Regions from separate parts of the Nitrospirillum guanabarense genome, predicted to be linked through region 2. Evidence: riboswitches for the same ligand, from Rfam matches in the RefSeq annotation. Region 2 holds a riboswitch; the other holds the start of a gene.

Region 1 (11,439 bases), on a different contig from region 2:
GCGTCCAAGGTCACCCTGATCCATCGCCGCGACGCCTTCCGCGGCGAGAAGATCCTGCACGATCGCGTCTTCGCCAATCCGAAGATCGAGGTGCTGTGGAACCACAAGGTGGACCGGGTGCTGGGCAAGGGCGGGGCGGCCGACGGTGGTTTCGACCTCAACAACCCCAAGCAGGTCACCGGCCTGGCGTTGAGCAGCACCCTCACCGGCGAAGGCCGCGAACTGGCGTTGGACGGCGTGTTCGTCGCCATCGGCCACGACCCGGCCACCGCCATCTTCAGGGGCCATGTCGAGATGGACGACGAGGGCTACGTCATCACCGCCCCGGACAGCACCCGCACCAACGTGCCCGGCGTGTTCGCCGCCGGCGACGTGAAGGACAAGGTCTTCCGTCAGGCGGTCACCGCCGCCGGCATGGGCTGCATGGCGGCACTGGAGGCCGAACGTTTCCTGGGCGGCCACTGACGCCGAAGCGGCCCCGAGTTCATCGAAGCGAGCGCCGCCGCCTTGGTACGGCGGCGCCCTTCTTTGTACTAATTCGCGGTACCCGTTCGCGAATTTGGCGTCGGGGCGTTGCCAAAACGGCACGCTGCGGTGCTAAAATGCCTTATCAGTCTATGGGCTAACCGTGTGGACACCCACAATCGGTAGCGTCTTGGACAAGCTGGGTATATATTCTTTGCATGGCGGCCTGCTTGAGGCCGTCATTTCCGACGGTCCCACTACCGGGATCGCAACGTCTTTGACGCATAAGGACCGGGAATGGACTGGGACAAGCTTCGCGTTTTCCACGCGGTGGCGGAGGCCGGCAGCTTCACGCATGCCGGCGAGACCCTGAACCTCAGCCAATCGGCCGTCAGTCGGCAGATCAGCGCGCTGGAGGAAAGCCTCCATGTGCCGCTGTTTCATCGCCACGCCCGCGGCCTGATCCTCACCGAACAGGGCGAGCTGCTGTACCGCACCGCCCGCGAGGTGTTCGCCAAGCTGTCCATGACGGAGGCGATGCTCTCGGAAAGCAAGGAGCACCCGAAGGGCCCGCTCAAGGTGACGACCACCGTCGCCTTCGGCTCCACGTGGCTGACCCCGCGCATCCGGGAATTCCTGTCGATCTATCCGGACGTGCAGCTGACCCTGCTGCTGGACGACAACGAGCTGGATCTGTCCATGCGTGAGGCGGACATCGCCATCCGCATGGTGCCGCCGCGCCAGCCCGACCTGATCCAGCGCCACCTGATGACCGTGCGCACACACCTTTACGGTCACCGCACCTATCTGGAGAAGCGCGGGACCCCGGAAACGGTGGAGGATCTGCAGAAGCACGACCTCATCGCCTATCCGTCCGACGCCAAGGCGCCGGTCCCCAACATCAATTGGCTGCTGGCCCTCGGCGACCCGCCCGGCGGCGAGCGCGACACCATCTTCCGCGTCAACAGCCTGTATGCCCTGTACAAGGCGGTGGAGAGCGGCCTGGGCATCGCGGCCATCCCCGACTACATCATCTCCGAAAGCAACCCCGACTTGGTCCGCATCCTGCCGGACGTGACGGGTCCCCGCATCGACGCCTACTTCGTTTATGCCGAGGAATTGCGCCATTCCAAGCGCATCGCGGTCTTCCGCGACTTCCTGGTGAAGAAGGTCGCGGAAACTTTCCCTGCGACGCATGCGCCTACCGCATAGCTGAGACGGCTAATCACCCCTTTAAACGGGGCATCAAAAGATTAAATATTGGCCATCGGATGTTGCGACGCAGCATCCGATGTTTCCTCCAGGATGCCCGTCCTGGAGTGGGCCTTCGGGCCCAACGTCTCCCAGACGTGAAGCCTCCCTGTTCAACTCGCCGGTAAGTCTTCGACTTACCGGCAGTTTTTTTACTTGGTGGTTGCAAAGTACCCCATTGGGGTTACTCCCGGGATGACTGCGGCGCGCAGGCTCGGGGCTCTCTGGTTTTATCTGCCTGATCCATTCCAACCGTCGCGCATTCCATGCCGGGATGAGGACGGGTCATTGCCGTTTTGCGTCCCGTCCGGGCTCAAGTGTTAAAGCCCCATCGACTTGCGACGCTCCTGTAGAACGTACGGATGGGAGACGAGAATGACTGGACCTGCGGCCTGGGGGGCGACCACAGTCTCCCGATTCCCTTTACAAATTCAGAATTCCACCCTGCGTCTTCTGCATGACTATTGGGATATTCTGCGCGGCGACCGCGCCTTTCCCCAAAGTGCCGAAGTCGAGGTGGTGGATCTGCCAGTGTCACCCGGCGGCATCATGCTGGTGGACGTGGCCCCCAATCAGATGGCCTTCACCCTGCACTGGGTCGGCACCGATTATGTTTTGTGGCTGCGCCGCGAGTCCACCGGGCTGCAGCTGGAGGATCTCCCCCCTCCCCCAACACCGTGCCCTTCGCCCAGATGCTGCGCCGGTGCGCCGATAATGGCCTGCCCCAGACCCGCAGCCTGCCGGCCGTCCCCTCCATGACCATTCCCGCCGCCGAACTGGTGGTGATGCCCCTGGGTGGGCCGGACGGGAAGGTTTCCCGCCTGCTGGTCGGCTGCGCCTTCGACCGTAAGCGCCGGGGCCTGCACGTCGTCGGCTGATTTTTTTTGCGCCGCGGCTGGTAGCGCTACCTCAGCGCCCAAAGAACTCCTTCAGGCGCATGACGGCGCTGTCCAGGATGGCGTCCTGCTTGCTGAAGCAGAAGCGGATGAGGTGGGTGGGCGCTCCCTCCTCGTAGAACGCGCTGACCGGGATGGCGGCCACGCCGGCGTCGGTCGTCAGCCGCCGGCAAAAATCCGCATCGTCCTCGCCTGGGCGCAGGCCGCGGGCGCCGGTGATGTCGGCCACCACGAAGTACGTGCCCTCCGACGGCAGCACCGGAAGCCCGGCCGATTCCAGGCCGGCCGCCAGCCGGTCGCGCTTGGCCTCCAGCGCCGCCGCCAGCAGGCCGAAATAGGCGTCGTCCTTGGCCAAGCCATAGGCCACCGCCGCCTGCAGATTGGGCGGGGTGGTGAAGGTCAGGTACTGGTGCGCCTTGGCCACCGGCTGCAGCAGGTGCGGGGGCGCCGTGACATAGCCCACCTTCCACCCCGTCAGCGAAAAAGTCTTGCCGGCGGAGCCGATGCGCAGGGTCCGCTCCCGCATGCCGGGCAGGGCCATCAGCGGCACATGACGGCGGCCGTCGAACACCAGGTGCTCATAAACCTCATCGCACACCGCCAGGCAGTCATGGGCGATGATCTGGTCCGCCAGCACCCGCAGTTCGTCCGCCGACCAGACCTTGGCCGCCGGGTTCAGGGGGTTGTTCAACACCACCAGCTTGGTCCGCGGGCTGAAGGCGGCGGCCAGCTCATCCGGATCCACGGTCCAGCCCGGCGGTCGCAGGCGCACGAAGCGGGGGATGCCGCCCGCCCGGCGGATGATGGGAACATAGCTGTCGTAGAGCGGCTGGAACAGCACCACCTCGTCGCCCGGCTCGATGAGGCCGAACAGGCAGGCGCCCAGCGCCTCCGTGGCGCCGGAGGTCACCATCACCTCCCTTTCCCAGTCCACGTCCAGGCCGTAGAAGCGCGCGGCGTGGGCGGCCACGGCCTGGCGCAGGGCCGGCAGGCCCATCATGGGCGGGTACTGGTTGTTGCCCTCCAGCAGGGCGCGGGCGGCCACCTGCAGCACATCCTCCGCCCCCCGGTCGTCGGGAAAGCCCTGGCCCAGGTTGATGGCGTTGTGCGCCCCCGCCAGCCGGGACATGGCCTCGAATATGGTGGTTCCGTATTCCGACAGGATGGCGTTACCCGATCGCACCAACGTTCCTCCCACCCGTCTCCGGGCCGCCTCATATCCGACCCATGCGTGATGCCTATCGTCCCGGTCAATCAAGGAATGGTCAAGGCGTTGAAAAGACAAAGGGCCGCAGCGTGATATCCACGCCACGGCCCTTGCCGGGATTGTCAGGACGGGAAGGACGCTCAGGCGTTGCCGGCCGGCGCCTGGAAGGCCAGGCTGGGCACGCTGTCATTGGCGGCCACGTCGTTGGCGGCGGCCAGCACCTGGGCGGGCACGCGAACCTGGGCGCGATGGCGATGACGCCAGGCGTCAAAGCGGCCAAACAGGGGACGCACCAGCCGCGGGGCGTGGTCGCGGGCCCGCACATAGTGCCGACGGGCGGAGACCGAGCTGCGCAGCACCATCAGGCCGCCCACCGCCAGCAGCGGCGTGGAGACCGGGCCGGGGATGGGCAGCGACAGCACGCCCAGGCCCATGACCAGCCAGCCGGAGGCCTGCAGCGCCGGACGGCGCAGGCGGGCGATCTCGACCCTGGGCAAACTGGCAACGGTCAACATGGGGGTGGGTCCCGGCGGAAGGTCGCGGCGTCGGATCGGCCGCGTGGTGAGTGATGACGGGAGATTTGGCCGAAATTGAGATGGAAGCTAGGCCCCCCTGGGGCAATGCCGATTTGTGTGCGCTGCAACCCGATTGGGTAATCCGGTGGAGGCAGCAAAGAAAAAGGGCGGAACCCAAGGATTCCGCCCCTTTCCCAATGATACACCCGGGCCACGGTGGCGGCCCGGAACCGCACTCACGCCGCGGGCGGCGTCCAGCGCAGGACTGGCTTGCGCGCCGCGGCCGTTTCGTCCAGGCGACGACGCGGGGTGTACCGGGGAGCGGCCAGGAAGTGGGCGGCGTCGCTCGCCTTGGCCTTGCCCGCCAGGTGACGCATGGCGCCGATGAACTGGTCCAGCGTGGCCTTGGACTCGGTCTCGGTCGGCTCGATCAGGAAGGCGCCGTGCACGACCAGGGGAAAATACATGGTCATGGGATGGAAGCCTTCGTCGATCATCGCCTTGGCGAAGTCGAGGGTGGTGACGCCCGTGTCCTTCAGGAAGCGGTCGTCGAACAGGGCCTCATGCATGCAGTAGCCGTCGAACGGCACGCTCATCAGGTCCTGCAGCCGCGCCTTCACGTAGTTGGCGTTCAGCACGGCGTCGCTGGAGGCCTGGCGCAGGCCGTCGGCGCCGTGGCTCATGATATAGGCCAAGGCGCGGACGAACATGCCCATCTGGCCGTGGAAGGCCTTCAGGCGGCCGAAGGGCTGGGCATCCCCCTCCACCTCGCCCGCATGCTCCACCAGGCGGAAGCCGTCAGCCCCGTGCACCACGTAGGGCAGCGGGGCGTAGGGGGCCAGCGCGTCCGACAGGACCACCGGGCCGGAGCCCGGGCCGCCACCGCCGTGCGGGGTGGAGAAGGTCTTGTGCAGGTTGATGTGCATGGCGTCCACGCCCAGGTCCGCCGGACGGACCCGGCCGACGATGGCGTTGTAGTTGGCGCCGTCGCAGTAGAAATAGCCGCCGGCGGCATGCACCGCGTCCGCGATCGCCTTCACCTGGGGCTCGAACAGGCCGCAGGTGTTGGGGTTGGTCAGCATGATGCAGGCGACGTCGGGGCCCAGCTTGGCCTTCACCGCCTCGACGCTGACGCGGCCGTTGGCCTCGGCCGGGATGGCATCCACGGTGAAACCGCAGAAGGCCGCCGTGGCCGGGTTGGTGCCGTGCGCGGACTCCGGCACCAGCACGCGGGTGCGGTTGCCCTCGCCCCGGGCCTGCAAGGCGGCACGGATGGCCATCAGGCCGCACAGCTCGCCATGGGCGCCGGCGGCCGGCGACATGGCCACCGCCGGCATGCCGGTCAGGGTCTTCAGCCAGTGGGCCAGCTGGTCGATCAGCTCCAGCGCCCCCTGGACGGTGGACTGCGGCTGCATCGGGTGGATGTCGCCGAAGCCCGGCAGGCGGGCCAGCTTCTCGTTCAGGCGCGGGTTGTGCTTCATGGTGCAGGAGCCCAGCGGGTACATCGCGCTGTCGATGCCGAAGTTCTTCTGGCTGAGGCGCGTGTAGTGGCGCACCACCGTCGGCTCCGACAGGCCGGGCAGGCCGATGCCGGTGCGGGCCTTCAGGCCGCCCAGGCGGCTGGCGACGGCCGGGGCCGCCTCAAGATCCACGCCGGTGACGCCGGGGTTGTCCAGTTCGAAGATCAACGGCTCTTCATGCACCAGGCCCTTATGCCCGGTGAAGGTGCCGACATCGGTGCCCGCCGTCGACTCCGCGTCGGGGGTGGTCTTGCGTCCTTGGGTGTTCATCACAGCGTTCCTCCCAGGGCCTTAACCAGGGCATCCATGTCGTCTTCGGTGGTCGTCTCGGTCACCGCCACCAGCAGCAGGTCGGCGAGGTCCGCCTGGCCGGGGTGCAGGCGGGAAACGGGCACACCGGCCAGGATCGGTTCCGCGGCCAGCGTGTCGACCAGGGCCGCCGCGTCGCCCTTCACCTGGACGGTGAATTCGTTGAAGAAGCCCTGGTTCAGCACGGTCACGCCGGCCGCGGCCAGCTTGTCCGCCAGCTGTACCGCCTTGGCGTGGTTGAGAGTGGCCAAACCGGTGAAGCCCAGCTCACCCAGCAGCGACAGGTGCATGGTGAAGGCCAGCGCGCACAGGCCGGAGTTGGTGCAGATGTTGGAGGTGGCCTTCTCTCGCCGGATGTGCTGCTCGCGCGTGGAGAGGGTCAGCACGAAGCCGCGCTTGCCGTCCGCGTCCACCGTCTCGCCGCAGAGGCGGCCCGGCATCTGGCGCACGAACTTGTCGCGGGTGGCGAACAGGCCCAGATAGGGGCCGCCGAAGTTCAGGCCGTTGCCGATGCTCTGGCCCTCGGCCACCACGATGTCGGCCCCCATGGAGCCGGGCGACGGCATCAGGCCCAGGCTCACCACCTCGGTCACCACCACGACCAGCAGGGCGCCCTTGGCGTGGCAGGCCTCGGCCAGCGGGGTCAGGTCGGCGATATGGCCGAACAGGGTGGGGTTCTGCACGACGACGCAGGACGTCTTGTCGTCGATGGCCGCCGCCAGGTCCTCGATCCCCTTCGGATCAGCCGGCAGGGTCACCAGCTCCACGCCCAGTACGCCGGTGGTGGTGGCGGTGACGTCGCGGTAGTGCGGATGCAGGCCGCCCGACAGCACGGCGCGGTTGCGGCGCGTGACGCGGTTGGCCATCAGCACCGCCTCGGCGCAGGCCGTGGCGCCGTCGTACATGGAGGCGTTGGCCACATCCATGCCGGTGATCAGCGCCACCTGGGTCTGGAACTCGAACAGGTATTGCAGGGTGCCCTGCGTCACCTCGGGCTGGTACGGCGTGTAGCTGGTGAGGAACTCACCACGCGTCAGCAACTGGTCCACCGAGGCCGGGACATGGTGGCGGTAGGCGCCGGCGCCCAGGAAGCTGGGGCAGCTTCCGGCGGGCACGTTGCGGGCGGCCAGGCGCGACAGGGCGCGTTCCACCTGCAGCTCGCCCTGGTGCGGGGCCAGACCCGCGATGGGCTGGGTCAGGTGGGCCGCCGCCGGCACGTCGCCGAACAGCGCGTCCACCGACGGGGCGCCGATGGCCGCCAGCATATCCCGCCGGTCGGCCTCGGTCAGGGGCAGATACCGCATCAGTGCTGACCTTCCACGAAGGCGTCGTAGGCGGCCTGGTCCATCAGGCCGTCCAGCTGGGACGGGTTGGCCAGCGTCATCTTGAAAAACCAGCCAGCGCCCTGCGGGTCGCTGTTCACCAGGGACGGGTCCTCGACCACGGCCTGGTTGCCCTCGACCACCGTGCCGTCCACGGGCGCGAACACCTCACTGGCGGCCTTCACCGATTCCACCACGGCGGCGTCCTTGCCCTTGGTCAGGGCGCGGCCGGCCTCGGGCACCTCGACGAACACGACGTCGCCCAGTTGCCCCTGGGCGAAGGTGGTGATGCCGACAGTGGCGACGTCGCCGTCCAGGCTGATCCACTCATGGTCTTCGGTGAAACGGATGGTCATGGTTCTGCTCCTCGGGGGAAAGGCGTTCAATGGCAAGGCGGGCCCGGCACCGGCCGGGCCACGCGATAGGGATCAGCCGCGGTAGTAGCGCTGCGGCACGAAGGGCATGGCGGCCACCTTGGCCGGCAGGGCCTTGCCACGCACCATCAGCGATAGCGGCGTGCCCACGGCGGCGCTGGCGGCGGTGACGTAGCCCATGGCGACCGGGGCGTTGGCGCTGGGACCGAAGCCGCCGGAGGTGACCTCGCCCACCGTCTGGCCGGCGGCGTCCTGCACTTCGGTATGCTCGCGCGCCGGCGCCCGGCCCTCGGGCTGGATGCCGACGCGGTAGCGCGCGGCGCCCTCGGCCAGCTGGCGGCGGACGATGGCGTCGCCGGGGTAGCCCCCTCCTCCCGCCGGCGCTTGGAGATGGCCCAGGTCAGGCCGGCCTCCACGGGCGTGGTGGTGGTGTCGATGTCATGGCCATAGAGACACAGGCCGGCCTCTAGGCGCAGGCTGTCGCGGGCGCCGAGGCCGATGGCCGCCACCTCGGGCTCCGCCAGCAGCAGGCGGGCCACATCCTCGGTGCGGTCGGCATCGATGCCGATCTCGTACCCGTCCTCACCGGTGTAGCCGGAGCGGGCGATGGTGACGGGGATGCCCTTCAGGCTGGCGGTCACCATGGACATGAAGGGCATGGTGGCGACGTCGGGGATGAAGCGCGCCAGCACGGCGGCGGCGGTGGGGCCCTGCAGGGCCAGCAGGCCCCGGTCGTCGCCCAGGTATTCCACCTCGATGCCCGGCAACCCCGCCGTCAGGTGCGCGATGTCCGGCACCTTGCAGGCGGCGTTCACCACCAGGAACAGGTGATCGCCGCGGTTGGCGATCATCAGGTCGTCCAGGATGCCGCCCTGGTCGTTGGTGAAGAAGCTGTAGCGGATGCGCCCTTCCTTCAGGGCCTTCAGTTCGCCGGGCACCAGCCTTTCCAGGGCATCGACGACACCGTCGCCGCGCAGGATGACCTGGCCCATGTGCGACACGTCGAACAGGCCGGCCTGCTCCCGGGTGTGCAGGTGCTCCTTCAGCACGCCCAGGGGGTATTGCACCGGCATGTCATAGCCGGCGAAGGGCACCATCTTGGCGCCCAGCTCGCGGTGCAGGGCGTTCAGGGGAGTAACGAGCAGGGGCGAATTGGTTTCACTGGCCATAAGCGCTGGGACTCCCGGCGGACGAGTTCCTCCCGCACGGACGGATTCCGTGCGGGCTCGCCCCCCTCTGTCCCGGACCCTGAGAGATTCACGGGCGGCAACCTGTCACCAGGCGTGGCCCGCTTACTCCGTCGGTGGGCTTGTGGCCTCGAACGCCGGAAAGCCACCCCGGTGCCGGGATGGTTCAGGCGTTGCTATGAGGCCGGGCCGCTTTCCAGATGCGCTTCTTCCTCGCGGTCCTTTTGCCTGAGAGTTTCCGGGGGCGGTTGCTCCTTCGGCGCCGGCCCAAGCGGGTAGCCCACTGGGGCCGGTCTCTCCCGCGAGGTGTCATCAGCTTCGCGAGCGCACCCTAATCCAAAGGGCCCCAAAAAGTAAAGGCGGGCCGCTGCCCCGCGACCCGCCTTCCTGGTGGTTCCCCGGCCCTGGCGCCCCTGCCCGGCCGGCCGAACCCTTGACACCGTGCCTTCTATCTCACTTCGCGGCCGGAACCGGCGGCGCCGGCGGCTTGGAATTGAAGCGGATGTTGGCCTCAAGCTGCTCCGGCGTCAGCTGGAAGCCCACCAGCACCTCGTAGTAACGGCCGTCGACTTCCGGGCTCAGCGGGATGAACTGGGTCAGCCGCTCCACCGAACCACCGCTGCCGGTGCTGACGTCCAGCGTGATGTTGTAGGTCTGCTTGGTCAGGATCTTGCGGTCGGCGTCGGTGACGGCGACGAAATAGGTCAGCGGCAGCGGGCCGCCGGTATAGGCCGAACCGGTGCTGGCGCCCACCCGCAGGTTCTCGGTCATGGTCACGCCCTTCTCGCTGTACTCGCAGCGGCCCTCGATATTGGGCATCACCGCGGTGTAGCTGAGCTGCCCATTGGCGCCGGGAACGCCCACCGATGAGGCGTCGCGCACAATGGCCACGGTCGGGCAGCCGGGACGGTAGCCGACGTTCTTGTTGGCGCATGCCGCCAGCGACAGCATGAGAGGCATCCCCAAAAGCAGGGCCAGGCGGCCGCGGGTGCCTTTCCTGGTGGGCGAACCTATATTAGTGTCCGTGTGGATGTTCATTGAAGCGGGGCTCGTCTGGAGTTGGACGCCGGCCGGCGTCGGGGCCACGCGACAATAGAGAAGCAGCCATACCGGCACAAGACATCGCCTGCGCCGTCCCTATATTGAGGGGCGACAAGATTTAACGTAACGGCGCTGGCGATCGACGGACGCGCCGTTTTATGATCCGCCGCCATGATCGGCCCCGTATCCGGGGCTTACCGGAACCGAGTAGACCCAATCACCATGACCAAGCCGACGCTCAACATCCTCCTGGCCTCCCCGCGTGGTTTCTGCGCCGGTGTGGACCGCGCCATCCAGATCGTGGAGGTGGCGTTGCAGCGGTATGGCGCGCCGGTCTATGTCCGGCACGAGATCGTGCACAACCGCTTCGTGGTGCAGGGCCTGGAGGCCAAGGGCGCCATCTTCGTGGAAGAGTTGGACGAGGTGCCGGACGGCCGCCCCGTGGTGTTCTCCGCCCACGGCGTGCCCAAGTCGGTCCCGGCCGAGGCCGAGAACCGGCAGATGCTGTACCTCGACGCCACCTGCCCGTTGGTATCCAAGGTCCATCGTGAGGCGGAGCGTCATTTCGCCGATGGCCGCCAGATCATCCTGATCGGCCACGCCGGCCACCCGGAAGTGGTGGGCACCATGGGCCAGCTGCCGACCGGCGCCGTGCTGCTGGTGGAATCGGAAGAGGATGTGCGCACCGTCCAGGTGGACGACCCGCTGAACCTCGCCTTCGTCACCCAGACCACCCTGTCGGTGGATGACACCGTGCAGATCGTGGCCGCGCTCAAGGCCCGCTTCCCCGCCATCGCCGGCCCGCGCAAGGAAGACATCTGCTACGCCACCACCAACCGCCAGACGGCGGTGAAGGCCATCGCCGAGAAGGCGGACGCCATCCTGGTGCTGGGCGCGCCCAACAGCTCCAACTCCATGCGTCTGGTCGAAGTGGCGGCCAAGCACGGCTGCACCAATTCCATGCTGGTGCAGCGCGCCACCCAGATCGATTGGTCCCTGATGGACAATGTGAAGACCCTGGGCATCACGGCCGGTGCCTCCGCCCCCGACATCCTGGTGCAGGAGGTCATCGAGGCCTGCCGCGAGCGCTATGATGTCCGGATCGAGGAAGTCGCGACGGCGGTGGAGAACATCACCTTCAAGCTGCCGCGCGGCCTGGCTGCTGAATAGATGGTCGGGCGCCGGAGGGGCGTCCGCCCCTTGGGCTAGTCCTCGCGTTTCAGTCCGCTGACGCTCCCAAAACGCTCCGGCGGCCGCGGTCGCCGCCTACGGGGCGTGGCCGAGCGAGAGTCCATGGCATGACAACACGCGCCTACATCCTGTTCGACACCGCCATCGGCACCTGCGCCGTG
Region 2 (11,439 bases):
TCGGGGCTGGGCTGGTTGCCGGATGGGCGGATGCTCGTGGTTTCAATGCTGGACAAGCGTGTGCTGCGCCTGGAGCCGGACGGTGCGACGACGGTCCATGCCGATCTCTCCGAACTGGCGACCGGCCCCGCCAACGACATGATCGTAGGGCCGACAGGGGTGGCCTATGTCGGAAACTTCGGCTTTTCCCTCTTTCCCCCGGAACCGCCCAAGTTGGCGGTGCTGGCGGCGGTGGCACCCGACGGTCACGTCACCGTCGCGGCGGAAGACTTGTTCTTCCCCAACGGCATGGTCATCACTCCCGATGGCCGGACTTTAATTGTGGGGGAGAGTGGGGGGCAATGCCTGACCGCTTTCGACATCGCCGACAATGGTGGCTTGAGCAACCGCACGGAATGGGCGGCTCTTGGTGATGGCGCGCTTCCTGATGGAATTTGTCTGGACGCCGAAGGGGCGATCTGGGTGGCCTCGCCACCTACCAATGAGGTGCTGCGTATAAGACAGGGCGGCGAGGTGCTGGAGCGCATCGCCACCGATCAGCAAGCGATTGCCTGTGTCTTGGGCGGTGTCGACCGCAAGACGCTGTATGTCTTTACCGCCGAGAGTACCGAACCCGCATTTTGCCGGGAGCACCATACCGCGCGCCTGCTGGCGATAAACGTCGATGTCCCCGGCGCGGGTTGGCCGTAAGCCCCAAGGATCATTATTGCCGCTGACGTAGCATAAAAAGGGGTTGAAATGGACACGTTCGATGTCGTCGTCGTTGGGTCGGGGGCCTTTGGTGCCAGTACCGCGTTCCATCTCGCCAAGGCGGGGCGCCGCGTGGCGTTGGTGGACCAAGCGGCCTTGGGGTCACAGACGTCGCCGCGGGCTGCAGGCTTGACGGGTCAGTTGCGCCGTACCGACATCATGATGGAGCTCGCCCGCCGTTCCGTCGACAAGATGGTGCACTTCACAACGGAAACGGGGCTGCCCATCGAGTATGTCCAGGCCGGCAGTTTGATCATCGCGCGGACCCCTGAACATGCGGCCGGACTGAACTTGGCTGTCGAGAATGGTCGGCGCTTTGGTCTGGACGTGGCGATGATAAGCCCGGAGGCGGCCAGGGACCGTATGCCCATTCTGGAGATGGACGGCATTCATGCCGTTTCATTCACACCCACGGACCTCCATCTGGAGCCGGAGCAGATCGCCTTGGGCTACGCCAACGCGGCTGCGTCGCTGGGGTGCTCCCTCATGCCCGATACAAGGGTGACGGGCATCGTGGTGGAAGGCGGCCGCGTCAATCGGGTGCTCACTGAACGTGGTGAGCTGCACGCCCTTGCCGTGGTGGACGCGGCCGGCGGCTGGCTGCGCCTGGTGGGAAATATGGCCGGTGTATCGCTTCCGGTGGTGCCCACTCGCCATCAGCTTCTAATCACCGAACCCATGCGGGCCGCACGCCCGGACATGCCCACCGCGCGGGTCATTGACGCCAATGCCTATGTGCGTCCCTGCAGGGGCGGCTTGATGTTCGGGGGATACGAGCAAGATCCGGTAACTGTGGATTTGGCCGAACGAGGACCGAAATTCCGGATTGATGACCTAGCGTTGGATATAGCTGTTCTGCGACGGCTTATAAAATCAGTCGAAGGTCAGTTTCCGTTACTGAAGGACGCGCCAGTACGCGAGCATCGCGGTGGCCTACCGACGATGACCCCGGACGGCTTCCATCTTGTGGGCCCGGCCCCCGGAATTTCGGGTCTGTATATCATCGGCGGTTGCAATGTCGGCGGTTTGTCAGTCTCTCCCGCGTTGGGAGAAGTACTGGCGGACTGGATTGCTGAAGGTGAATCGCCGGACCTGGATATGTCGGTAATGTCTCCAGCCCGCTTTACCCAAGGAATACCGACGCTCGAATTGCTGGAGCGGTGCCGGTTGCAGTACGCCAACTATTACACCGGGCAACCCAGGGACGCCGACTCTCGATCATTTTGAATGGTTGGGGTTCGGCCTGATTACAGCAAGGCTAACTCGCGCTCGGCTCGCAGGGTGCGTTTACGCCGTGGCGGAACGGCCCCGTCTGCCCTTTGTCCTTTCCGCAGCTTGTCCACCATTTAGAAATAGTGAAGGCCTGCTAAGGGCACACAAGCCCGATCCCCATATTTTATTTCGCGATCGGAAGCAACGTCAAGAATGTGCTCGATCGCATGCAAGTAAAATAACAATGTAACCACGATAGGCCACGACAGGGGGCCTGGGAGAGAGATGATGCGGTACAATGATGTGCTGATGCGCACGGTCGCGCTGGGGGTGTTGCTTGCCGCGAACTCGGCGGAAGCTCAGAATGCAGCCTCGGGCGAGGCTCGATCCGGCTCGGAAGAAGTTCTGCAGGATATTGTGGTGACAGCCCAGCATCGCAGCGAGAACATTCAGGATATTCCTATTGCCGTTAACGCGCTTGATGGCCAGACTTTAAAAAATCGTGGCGTGAATTCCAGCGAGGATATTGCGGAATTCATCCCTAATCTGCAGATCAGCTTACCTTATGGCGTCGGCAGTCAGCCCATCATAACAATCCGAGGTGTCGGATTGAATGACGTGAGTACCAATAACGCGGGACCGAATGGCGTTTATATTGATGATGTCTATATGAGCTCTCCCGCTTCTCAAAGCTTCCAGACCTTTGACTTGGAGCGGGTGGAGGTGCTGAAAGGCCCCCAGGGAACCTTGTATGGCCGGAACACCACCGGTGGCGCCATCAGCTATATCTCGGCCCGGCCGACGGATGAGCCAAGCGCCAGTGTTCATGCCAGCTACGGATCGTACAATACCTACCAAGTCGATGGATTTGTGAATGGCCCATTGGACGATCGTGTAAACGCCCGGATCGCCTTTAATCACAACGGTTCGGATGGATTCATGAAGAATCTCCAAACCGGCCAGCGCCAGGGGGGCACTGATGATTATGCGGTGCGAACTTTGTTTGAAATCAAACCGTCTGATGACCTGACGCTGCTGCTGAACCTTCATTGGGGGCGACAGCAGACACTGGCAACCCCTTATCATGAGGTGGGGACGCTTGATCCTTCGACGGGAGGCTTTTGCTCCACGGCCCAAGTGCAGGCGAGCAGTTGTGTCGACGCCTACGGCTACCATGGTCCATCCAACCTCTATAAGGGTAACTACAACCGCACCGAGGAAACGACGGTCGCTGCCAACGGCGCATCATTGCGGGCCGATTACTCCCTGGAAGATGTAACCCTGACCTCGATCACGGCCTATGAAAGCAGCCGTCGGACCGATCCGGAGGACTCCGACAGTGAGCCGCTGCGCCTGCTGGAGATCGACTGGGGTGTCACATCCAAGAGCTACTCGCAGGAATTTCGTGCTGCTGGCGGGGATGCCGCGCTGCATTGGGTCGGTGGCCTGTATTACATGAATGAGATACTTTGGCAGAACCAGACCAGCCGTGCTTTCCAGGATCTTGATCTGGTTTTTGGCCCCGGCGCTGGCGAGGGGGTGGCGCTGGTGGGCGGTGATACAAGCCGGCAGCGGACATCGGCCTACGCCGCGTTCGGGCAAACGGACTTCGATGTCGCCGACGGGCTCCGTCTTACGTTGGGCGGACGCTTTACCCACGAGGAAAAGACCTTCGCCACGGTCGGGGCGCTCAGTCTGGAGACGAATGGAGCGTTTCCCGCCGCCACGCCGATTTATGCGGCGAACGAGAAGCTGGAGAATAACGCGGCCTCGTGGCGCGCGGCTCTCGATTATGAGGTGGAGCCTGACATCCACGTCTATACCAGCGTTGCGACCGGCTTCAAAAGCGGCGGCTACAATGGCGGGTTCCTGGCATCAAATCCGGTGGACGCGGCAATCCAGTTGCGGCCTATCCAACCGGAGAAGGTCACGGCGTATGAGGTGGGTTTCAAGACCGATTTGCTGGACCGTCGCCTGCGGTTCAATGGTGCGGCCTTCTATTATGACTACACCAACATGCAGGTCTATAACTTGACCCCGGCCAGCAGTCCCGGCGACCTGCCGGTTTCCGTCCTGGTGAACGCCCCCACGGCAACCATCAAGGGGGTGGAACTTGAACTGAGCGCGAAGCCTTTGGCCGGCCTGACCACCAGCGTGAATCTTGGGTATCTGGACGCCCGTATGGGGAACTTTAACCTCGGCGGCGTCACCACCAGTTTGGAGAACCTGACCGGTAATCGCCTGCCTTCGTCACCCCGGGTCACCGCGATTGCGATGGCTGACTACGCCATTCCCTTGGCAAACCAAGCGACGGTGACCATCGGGACTTCAGCCTCGTATCGCACGCGGCAGTTCTTCGATATTCGTAACAATCCATTGCTGGTGCAAGGGGCCTATTGGCTTTTGGACGCTCAAGTCCGTTACTCCAGCCCCGGCGATCGCTGGAGTTTGGGCGTCTTCACCAAGAACCTGACGGGGACCAAATACATAACCTATGGTGCTGACCTGTCCAATCCCTTCGGCTTCATCCAGCAGGTCGCGGGCGCCCCCCGGACGGTTGGCATTCAAGCCACCCTCCATTTCTAGCTTCATGGGCGGGGTTACCAACATGGCGGATTTACCTTTGCGGGACTCTGCGGCAATCGACGTTTCGGAGATGGAGGGGCGGGAGGATATGGCCCTTGTACGTCCCAAGCCGTTACAAGCGTTTGCCGCGCTCTATGGTGGCGCCATCGCGTTGCTGATCACCGGCTTGCAGCCTTTGGTATTGGGGCAACTTGAGCAAGAGGGGCGCCTGACGGCCTCCGAGATCGGGCTGACGGCCATGGCGGAACTGCTGATGGTCGGTATTGGGGCGGCCGTCGCGGGCTGGATATTCAAGCCTCGATATTTGCGCATGATCGGCGGTGCGGCGGGCATCGTCCACGCGCTCGCCAGCGTGGCCGCCATGGCCGCGTCTGGTCTTGAGATCGTCATCAGCCGGGCGATCGCTGGGCTTGCCGCGGGCATCCTGTTGTGGATAGCCATGGGCATGATAACGCGAACCAGCCAGCCGGAACGATGGTCCGGCTCGTTCCTGACAGGTGAAACGCTTTTCCAGCTTATCGTCGTGACCACCTTGTCCACCTTGGTCGTCCCGCGCTTCGGTGCGAACGGCGCCCTGGCTGGCATGGCTGTACTCTCGGCCATGGCCGCGCTGTCCAGTTCACTGAACCTTGATAACTACCCTCCGCTTGTGCCGCAGCATGCGATCCCCGGTAGTCGTCTGCCGATGGAACCGTTGATTGCCTTGTTGGGTGTGTTTGTTTTTCTGGCCGCGATGAGCGCCACCTGGGTCTATCTGGATCAGCTGGGGGCCCAGTTGAATTTGCCGGCAACGGTCGTGGGAACGGCGATGTCCGTATTTCTCGCTTTCCAGGTGGCGGGTGGGGCCGGTGCGACATGGCTGGGGTCGCGTCCGCCACTACTGCCAGTCCTCGGGGGAGCGAGCCTGCTTGGCATTCTCGGATTTCTCATCCTCGCATACGCGCCATCACCAGGGGCCTTCCTGGCGGGGGCGGCCATCTTCGGCTTCGTCTGGTTGTTCGCGTTGCCCTACCAACTGCTTCTTCTGGTGAAGGTCGATGATAGCCGCCGGGCGGCGTTGCAACTCCCTGCCGCCCAGCTTTTGGGCAGCGCCGGCGGGCCGTTGCTGGCCTCATTCCTGGTCGGCGACGTGGATGCGCGGCCCGCCGCGTTTCTCGGGATGGCAGGCCTGGGTGTGACATTTTTTCTTTTCGCCTGGTCCCAGCGGCGTGCCGCCTGAGGATAGCGCTTGGGATCGGCGCCGATAATGTCTACTATCTCGCGCCGTCCATAGCTTTACGATGATCGACGTGAGCAATACTGAATCCGCTGGCCCTGTTTCCCGCCGCATCAAGTCCGCGGAAAGGCGCGAAGCCCTGGAAGCGAAGCCCCGTCCGCCCCGCCCCACCGCCGGGCGGGCGTTGGAAACATATGAGAAGCTGGTGGCGGCGGCGGGAGAGCTGCTGGCTGAAGTCGGCTTCGAGCGCCTGACGTCCAACGCCGTCTGCGCGCGGGTACAGGTGACGCCGCCGGCCTTCTACCGATATTTCAACGATAAATACGAGGTGTTGGAGGAACTGGCGGAGCGTCTGCTGAAGAAGCAGAATGACGCCTTTGCCGTCTGGCTTTTCCGTGGTGGGGCTTGGGGGGAGCCCGCGCATCGCGTGGCTGCCCTTGAAGCCTGGTTCAGGACCGCTGCCGATATTGTCGCCAAAGAGCCCGGAGGAATCTGGACCATCCGCGCCCTGCGCGCATTGCCAAATCTGGCGCATATCCGTTTGAAATCTCAAAGGCAATTCACGGATCAAATGTGCGAGCTCGCGCGCCGGTTATGGCCACAGGTTCCTCCCGACCTTCTCTGGTATCGCCTGCGCATTGGCGCCGAATTCGGCTATGTCATCGACGAATTGGCATTGGAGGAGGATCGCCTGCCTTCGGACGTTCTTTTCCGGGAAGCTGCGTATCTGATCAGCGGTCTGATGGATGGGTTGGTCCGCACCGAAGAGACAAAAATATAGTATTTACTATTTTTCTGTCCAGAGTAACATTCCCGGAGACGCCAGTCCTGTGCTGGCGCTTAACGGGGAATGCTCATGGATGGTTTTCATGCGGCGGCCAATACGGCCGGCAATCAATACCAACGATACAAGGCGATATTGGCGCGGGAACGGCTGCCCGTGGCCTTCGTCGACCTTGAGGTGATGCAGCGCAATGTTGACGCGCTGGCCAAGCGGGCGGCGGGCTTACCCATCCGGTTGGTGACAAAGTCGGTGAGATGCCTTTCCATCCTGCGCCGATATTATGGCAAGGGCCCGTTTCTCTCCGGCCTCATGTGCTATTCACCCGCTGAAGCGGCCTGGTTGGCGGAGGAGGGTTTCGACGATCTCCTGGTCGCCTATCCGTCCGCGGAAGCCGCCGACCTAGCGGGGGTCATCCGGCAATTGCGGCTCGGTCGGAACATCGTCTTGATGGTCGACAGTCCGGTGCAGGTGGACCACTTGGACCGTATGGCCCGGGAAAGCGCCGCTGTCTTCCGGGTTGCCATCGATTTGGACATGTCATCGGACTTGCCGGGGCTTCATTTCGGCGTCCGTCGTTCTCCCTTGAGGACGCCGTCGGATGTCCTGGCCCTGGCCCGCCGCATTGATGGATGTACCGGGGTGCGCCTCATGGGGTTGATGGGCTACGAAGGTCAAATCGCCGGACTTATGGACGACGTTCCGGGACAGGGCTTGCGAAATCTGATCCTGCGCAGGCTGAAAGCCCGGTCGGGCCCCCAGGTGAACGCCCGCCGGGACGACAGCGTGCACATGTTGAAGAAGGCCGGGATCCACCTGCGATTTGTCAATGGCGGGGGCTCGGGCAGCTTTGAAAGCACGCGGACCGATCCCAGCGTGACGGAATTGGCGGCCGGATCGGCGCTCTACGCACCCGCCCTCTTTGATCACTATCGTGATTTCAAGCTTGAGCCTGCCGCAGGCTTTGCCGTCCGCATCGCCCGTCAGCCCAAAAGGGATGTCTTCACCTGTAGCGGGGGCGGTTACCCGGCCTCCGGCCCCAGTGGCTTGAACCGGGCCCCGATCCCTTGGTTGCCGGAGGGAAGCCGGCTGATCCCCGACGAGGGGGCCGGTGAGGTTCAGACACCTGTGGTTTATGATGGACCTGAAGAACTCCGGATCGGCGACCCGGTATTATTCAGGCACGCCAAAGCGGGCGAACTGTGCGAGCGCTTCAATGAACTGCTGCTGATCGAGAACGGGCAGGTGGTGGAGCGGGCCAAAACGTATCGTGGACAGGGCCACTGCTTCCTGTAGAGTAATTTTCATTGTGCCTCGCGCGGGAGAGCATGGCCAAGGGCCATCGCCGAAGGAGCAACCGCCCCGGAATCTCTCAGGCACCCGGACCGCGCCAGGCCCAACATCCGAAGAGTGGCCATCCTTTTGGAACCGGCCCGCCGCAGGAGAAAGCGGACCCCCATCCCGGGGAAAGCCCGTGAAGCTCTCAGGCCCAAACACGGATGGGGCGTATTCCGCCGGATGCCCGGCGGATGGAGCCGTACCATGTCCCAGACAGCTGAAACATCATCATCGCGCACCGCCGTGATCGGGGCCGGCATCACCGGCATCACCACGGCGTATCAGTTGCAGGAAATCGGGGAGAACGTCGTCGTATTCGACCGGCATCCTTATGCCGCCATGGAAACCTCCTACGCGAACGGGGGGCAATTGTCCGCCTCGAACGCCGAGGTCTGGAACCAGGCGGGCACGGTCGTGAAAGGCCTTAAGTGGATGCTGCGCCGGGATGCGCCTTTGCTGGTCAATCCCGGACCGTCCTGGCACAAATATAGCTGGTTCGCGGAGTTCCTGGCGGCCCTGCCGTCCTACCGTGACAACACCATCGCCACCACCCGCTTGGCCATCGCGGCGCGCCGGCACCTGCTTGATATGGCTGATCGGGAAGGCATCGATTTCGCCTTGGAGCAGCGTGGTATTCTGCACATTTACCGGGATGTGCCGGCGTTGACGCACGCAACCCGTGTCAACGCCCTCTTACGCGAGGGTGGCCTCGACCGGCGGCCCGTCGACGCCGACGAAATCCAGGCGTTGGAACCCGCTCTACAGCAGCGTTTCCTAGGCGGATTCTACACGCCTAGCGACTTTACCGGGGACATCCACCTTTATACCACCGGCTTGGCCCAGGCTGTTGCCCGGCGCGGTGGACAGTTGTGTTTTGAAACCGTCATTACCGGCCTGAAGCCGCGGCGCGATGGTGTCGAACTCCGGTGGCGAGGGGCGGTCGGCGAAGAGGAGGGGCGCTTCGACCGGGTTGTCGTGTGCGGAGGCGTGGGATCGCGATGGCTGGCATCGCAGTTGGGAGACCGTGTCAACGTCTATCCGGTGAAGGGTTATTCCATCACCGTCAACCTGCCGGATGCCGAGAGCCAACAGGCGGCCCCTTGGGTCAGCTTGCTGGACGATGCCACGAAAATTGTGACAAGCCGGTTGGGCGTCGGACGGTTCCGTATCGCCGGCACCGCGGAATACAATGGGGAGAACCGCGATATCCGGGCCGATCGCATCGCTCCGCTGATACGCTGGTGCCGTACTTTGTTCCCTGGGGTCAGCGTGGAAAGCGTGGTTCCATGGGCCGGGCTGCGGCCCATGATGCCGGACATGATGCCGCGCGTTCAACCCGGCGGACGCGCGGGCGTCTACTACAACACAGGCCACGGGCATCTCGGTTGGACCTTGTCGGCCATGACGGCGTGGATGACGGCTCAGCTTGTGGCGGCGCATCGTGAGGGGAGGTGAGGGCTCCAGTGTGAAACAGCATCCAACTGGAACTCCAGACAGTGCCACACGAAACCATTGGACTATTAATCGGCGTGCGGCTTGGACGCCGATCGGCGCGGTATCCGTTTGATTCTATTGAAGTCGGCGGAGTCAATTGATCGCGCCGATTTACACCTGGCGGCTTGGCTGTGGTTCAAGTCATCCATCGCCTCCTGGAGGGAGCGCGTACTGTGGTTGAGCTGTTCGGCCCTGAATTCCGTCCGGTCCACCTCCAACTCGCCCTGCTTCCGCGCCAGTTCCCACTGTGCGTAAAGGCTGCTGCAGTGGGCGACGACACGTTGGCGTTCGGTTTCGGGCAGCGCCTCGATCTGGCCGACCATGGCTGCGTATTGCGCCATGTCCATGGCCTGGAGGTCGCCGACCGTCAGGTCCTCGACCGGTTTGCCCAGCAGCGCCGCAAGCATGGTCCGCCTGACCTCGCCCCAAAGGTGGTGTGCCCCGACCAGGAGTTTAGCCGCGGTGGCCCGGGCTTGGCGAGGGTCGGTGGTGCGGAGCGATCGGACATAATGGGTTCGGCCGGTGAGGGCGGCGACGTCGGCGGGTTGACGGACGCGCAGGTAGAGTCGCTGACGACGTTGGACGATGTATGGGATGCTGGCCAAGATGGCGTCGCCCTTGTGTGTCACAGACGTGTGTCACACCGATCCGGGCTAGGTGCCTATTTTGCCAATTATCTCAAACACTTAAGCCGAAGTATGGCGTCCCCTAGGGGATTCGAACCCCTGTTACCGCCGTGAGAGGGCGGTGTCCTAGGCCTCTAGACGAAGGGGACGAGGCCGTGTGAGGGCGGTGATGTACGCGAGCGGCGGGGGGAGGTCAAGGGGTTTGTTGGGGTGTGGGGGCGAGGCGGGGTGGCCTGCGGGCGGGCGGGGGCGGGCGGCTGGCACGGGCCGGCAAAAAATCTGGTGGCGGGCCCTCTTATCCACGCGTGTGCGCGAGCATACATAGGGGCTCCTGGGGTTTGGTAAAAAACGTCATGTGACTGCAAAATTCCTGTAGACAGCCCCGGGGTGAGGTCACTATAACCCCGTTCACCGACGCGGCGGGCAACAACGAACGGCGCGACGGCGAAGCGATCCCTGAGTTCTGGCGGTTGACGTTGGGGACTGAGGGGTTGCGGTTCTGGCGGCGAGGCCGCTGGACGACATGGAATTCGCCCTTCCTGTCCGGGTTTGGGTTGATCCTCACGGGGGATCGGCCGGGGACGGGGTTGTGGCCTTGGGCGCTGTTCGCGTTTGGGCCACGGGTTCTTGAACAAGTGAACGTCTTGAGAAGGGATGCGCAGACGGCGGTTCCGATGCTGGGTCCAGTACGGGCACAACATGGAAACGATCGAAGCGCATCTTAAGAACATGCTCTGAATATGTCCCTTCAGCGATGAGGGGAACAGGAACGGACTTGGGTTTGAGGTGCCGACTGAGGTTGGTTTCCGTCGAGGTTCTGGTGGGCGCGAGCCCGCTACCGGAACCGCATTGAACCTGAGAGTTTGATCCTGGCTCAGAACGAACGCTGGCGGCATGCCTAACACATGCAAGTCGAACGAAGGCTTCGGCCTTAGTGGCGCACGGGTGAGTAACGCGTGGGAACCTGCCCTTTGGTTCGGAATAACTCCGGGAAACTGGAGCTAATACCGGATGAGCCTGATGGTTGTGGAGACTGTCAGGGAAAGATTTATCGCCGAAGGAGGGGCCCGCGTCCGATTAGGTAGTTGGTGAGGTAACGGCTCACCAAGCCGACGATCGGTAGCTGGTCTGAGAGGATGATCAGCCACACTGGGACTGAGACACGGCCCAAACTCCTACGGGAGGCAGCAGTGGGGAATATTGGACAATGGGGGCAACCCTGATCCAGCAATGCCGCGTGAGTGATGAAGGCCTTAGGGTTGTAAAGCTCTTTCGCACGCGACGATGATGACGGTAGCGTGAGAAGAAGCCCCGGCTAACTTCGTGCCAGCAGCCGCGGTAATACGAAGGGGGCTAGCGTTGTTCGGAATTACTGGGCGTAAAGGGCGCGTAGGCGGCTGTTCAAGTCAGGCGTGAAATCCCCGGGCTTAACCTGG

What was found. Region 2 has a riboswitch for glycine ahead of UAA55_RS00580 (D-amino acid dehydrogenase). Riboswitches for the same ligand answer to the same signal wherever they lie in the genome.
Region 1: another riboswitch for glycine. It lies ahead of gcvT (glycine cleavage system aminomethyltransferase GcvT); the one in region 2 lies ahead of UAA55_RS00580 (D-amino acid dehydrogenase).

Annotation. Positions count from the first base shown of each region.
Region 1 covers NZ_JAYEER010000004.1:1,888,334-1,899,772, forward strand. Annotated here, with positions in the region: gene trxB (thioredoxin-disulfide reductase) at 1-465, shown strand, start outside; gene UAA55_RS26765 (LysR family transcriptional regulator) at 763-1,677, shown strand; gene UAA55_RS26770 (hypothetical protein) at 2,409-2,594, shown strand; gene UAA55_RS26775 (aminotransferase) at 2,626-3,795, opposite strand; gene UAA55_RS26780 (hypothetical protein) at 3,960-4,334, opposite strand; gene gcvPB (aminomethyl-transferring glycine dehydrogenase subunit GcvPB) at 4,571-6,124, opposite strand; gene gcvPA (aminomethyl-transferring glycine dehydrogenase subunit GcvPA) at 6,124-7,467, opposite strand; gene gcvH (glycine cleavage system protein GcvH) at 7,467-7,841, opposite strand; partial or broken gene gcvT (glycine cleavage system aminomethyltransferase GcvT) at 7,914-9,028, opposite strand; glycine riboswitch at 9,253-9,358, opposite strand; gene UAA55_RS26805 (hypothetical protein) at 9,500-9,997, opposite strand; gene ispH (4-hydroxy-3-methylbut-2-enyl diphosphate reductase) at 10,310-11,257, shown strand; gene UAA55_RS26815 (methylated-DNA--[protein]-cysteine S-methyltransferase) at 11,386-11,439, shown strand, end outside.
Region 2 covers NZ_JAYEER010000001.1:141,277-152,715, reverse strand. Annotated here, with positions in the region: gene UAA55_RS00610 (SMP-30/gluconolactonase/LRE family protein) at 1-690, shown strand, start outside; gene UAA55_RS00605 (NAD(P)/FAD-dependent oxidoreductase) at 739-1,977, shown strand; gene UAA55_RS00600 (TonB-dependent receptor) at 2,248-4,548, shown strand; gene UAA55_RS00595 (MFS transporter) at 4,571-5,767, shown strand; gene UAA55_RS00590 (TetR/AcrR family transcriptional regulator) at 5,829-6,545, shown strand; gene UAA55_RS00585 (amino acid deaminase/aldolase) at 6,621-7,841, shown strand; glycine riboswitch at 7,855-7,943, shown strand; glycine riboswitch at 7,946-8,047, shown strand; gene UAA55_RS00580 (D-amino acid dehydrogenase) at 8,088-9,338, shown strand; gene UAA55_RS00575 (hypothetical protein) at 9,404-9,784, opposite strand; partial or broken gene UAA55_RS31125 (DUF6538 domain-containing protein) at 9,800-10,006, opposite strand; tRNA gene UAA55_RS00570 (tRNA-Glu) at 10,077-10,152, opposite strand; rRNA gene UAA55_RS00565 (16S ribosomal RNA) at 10,855-11,439, shown strand, end outside.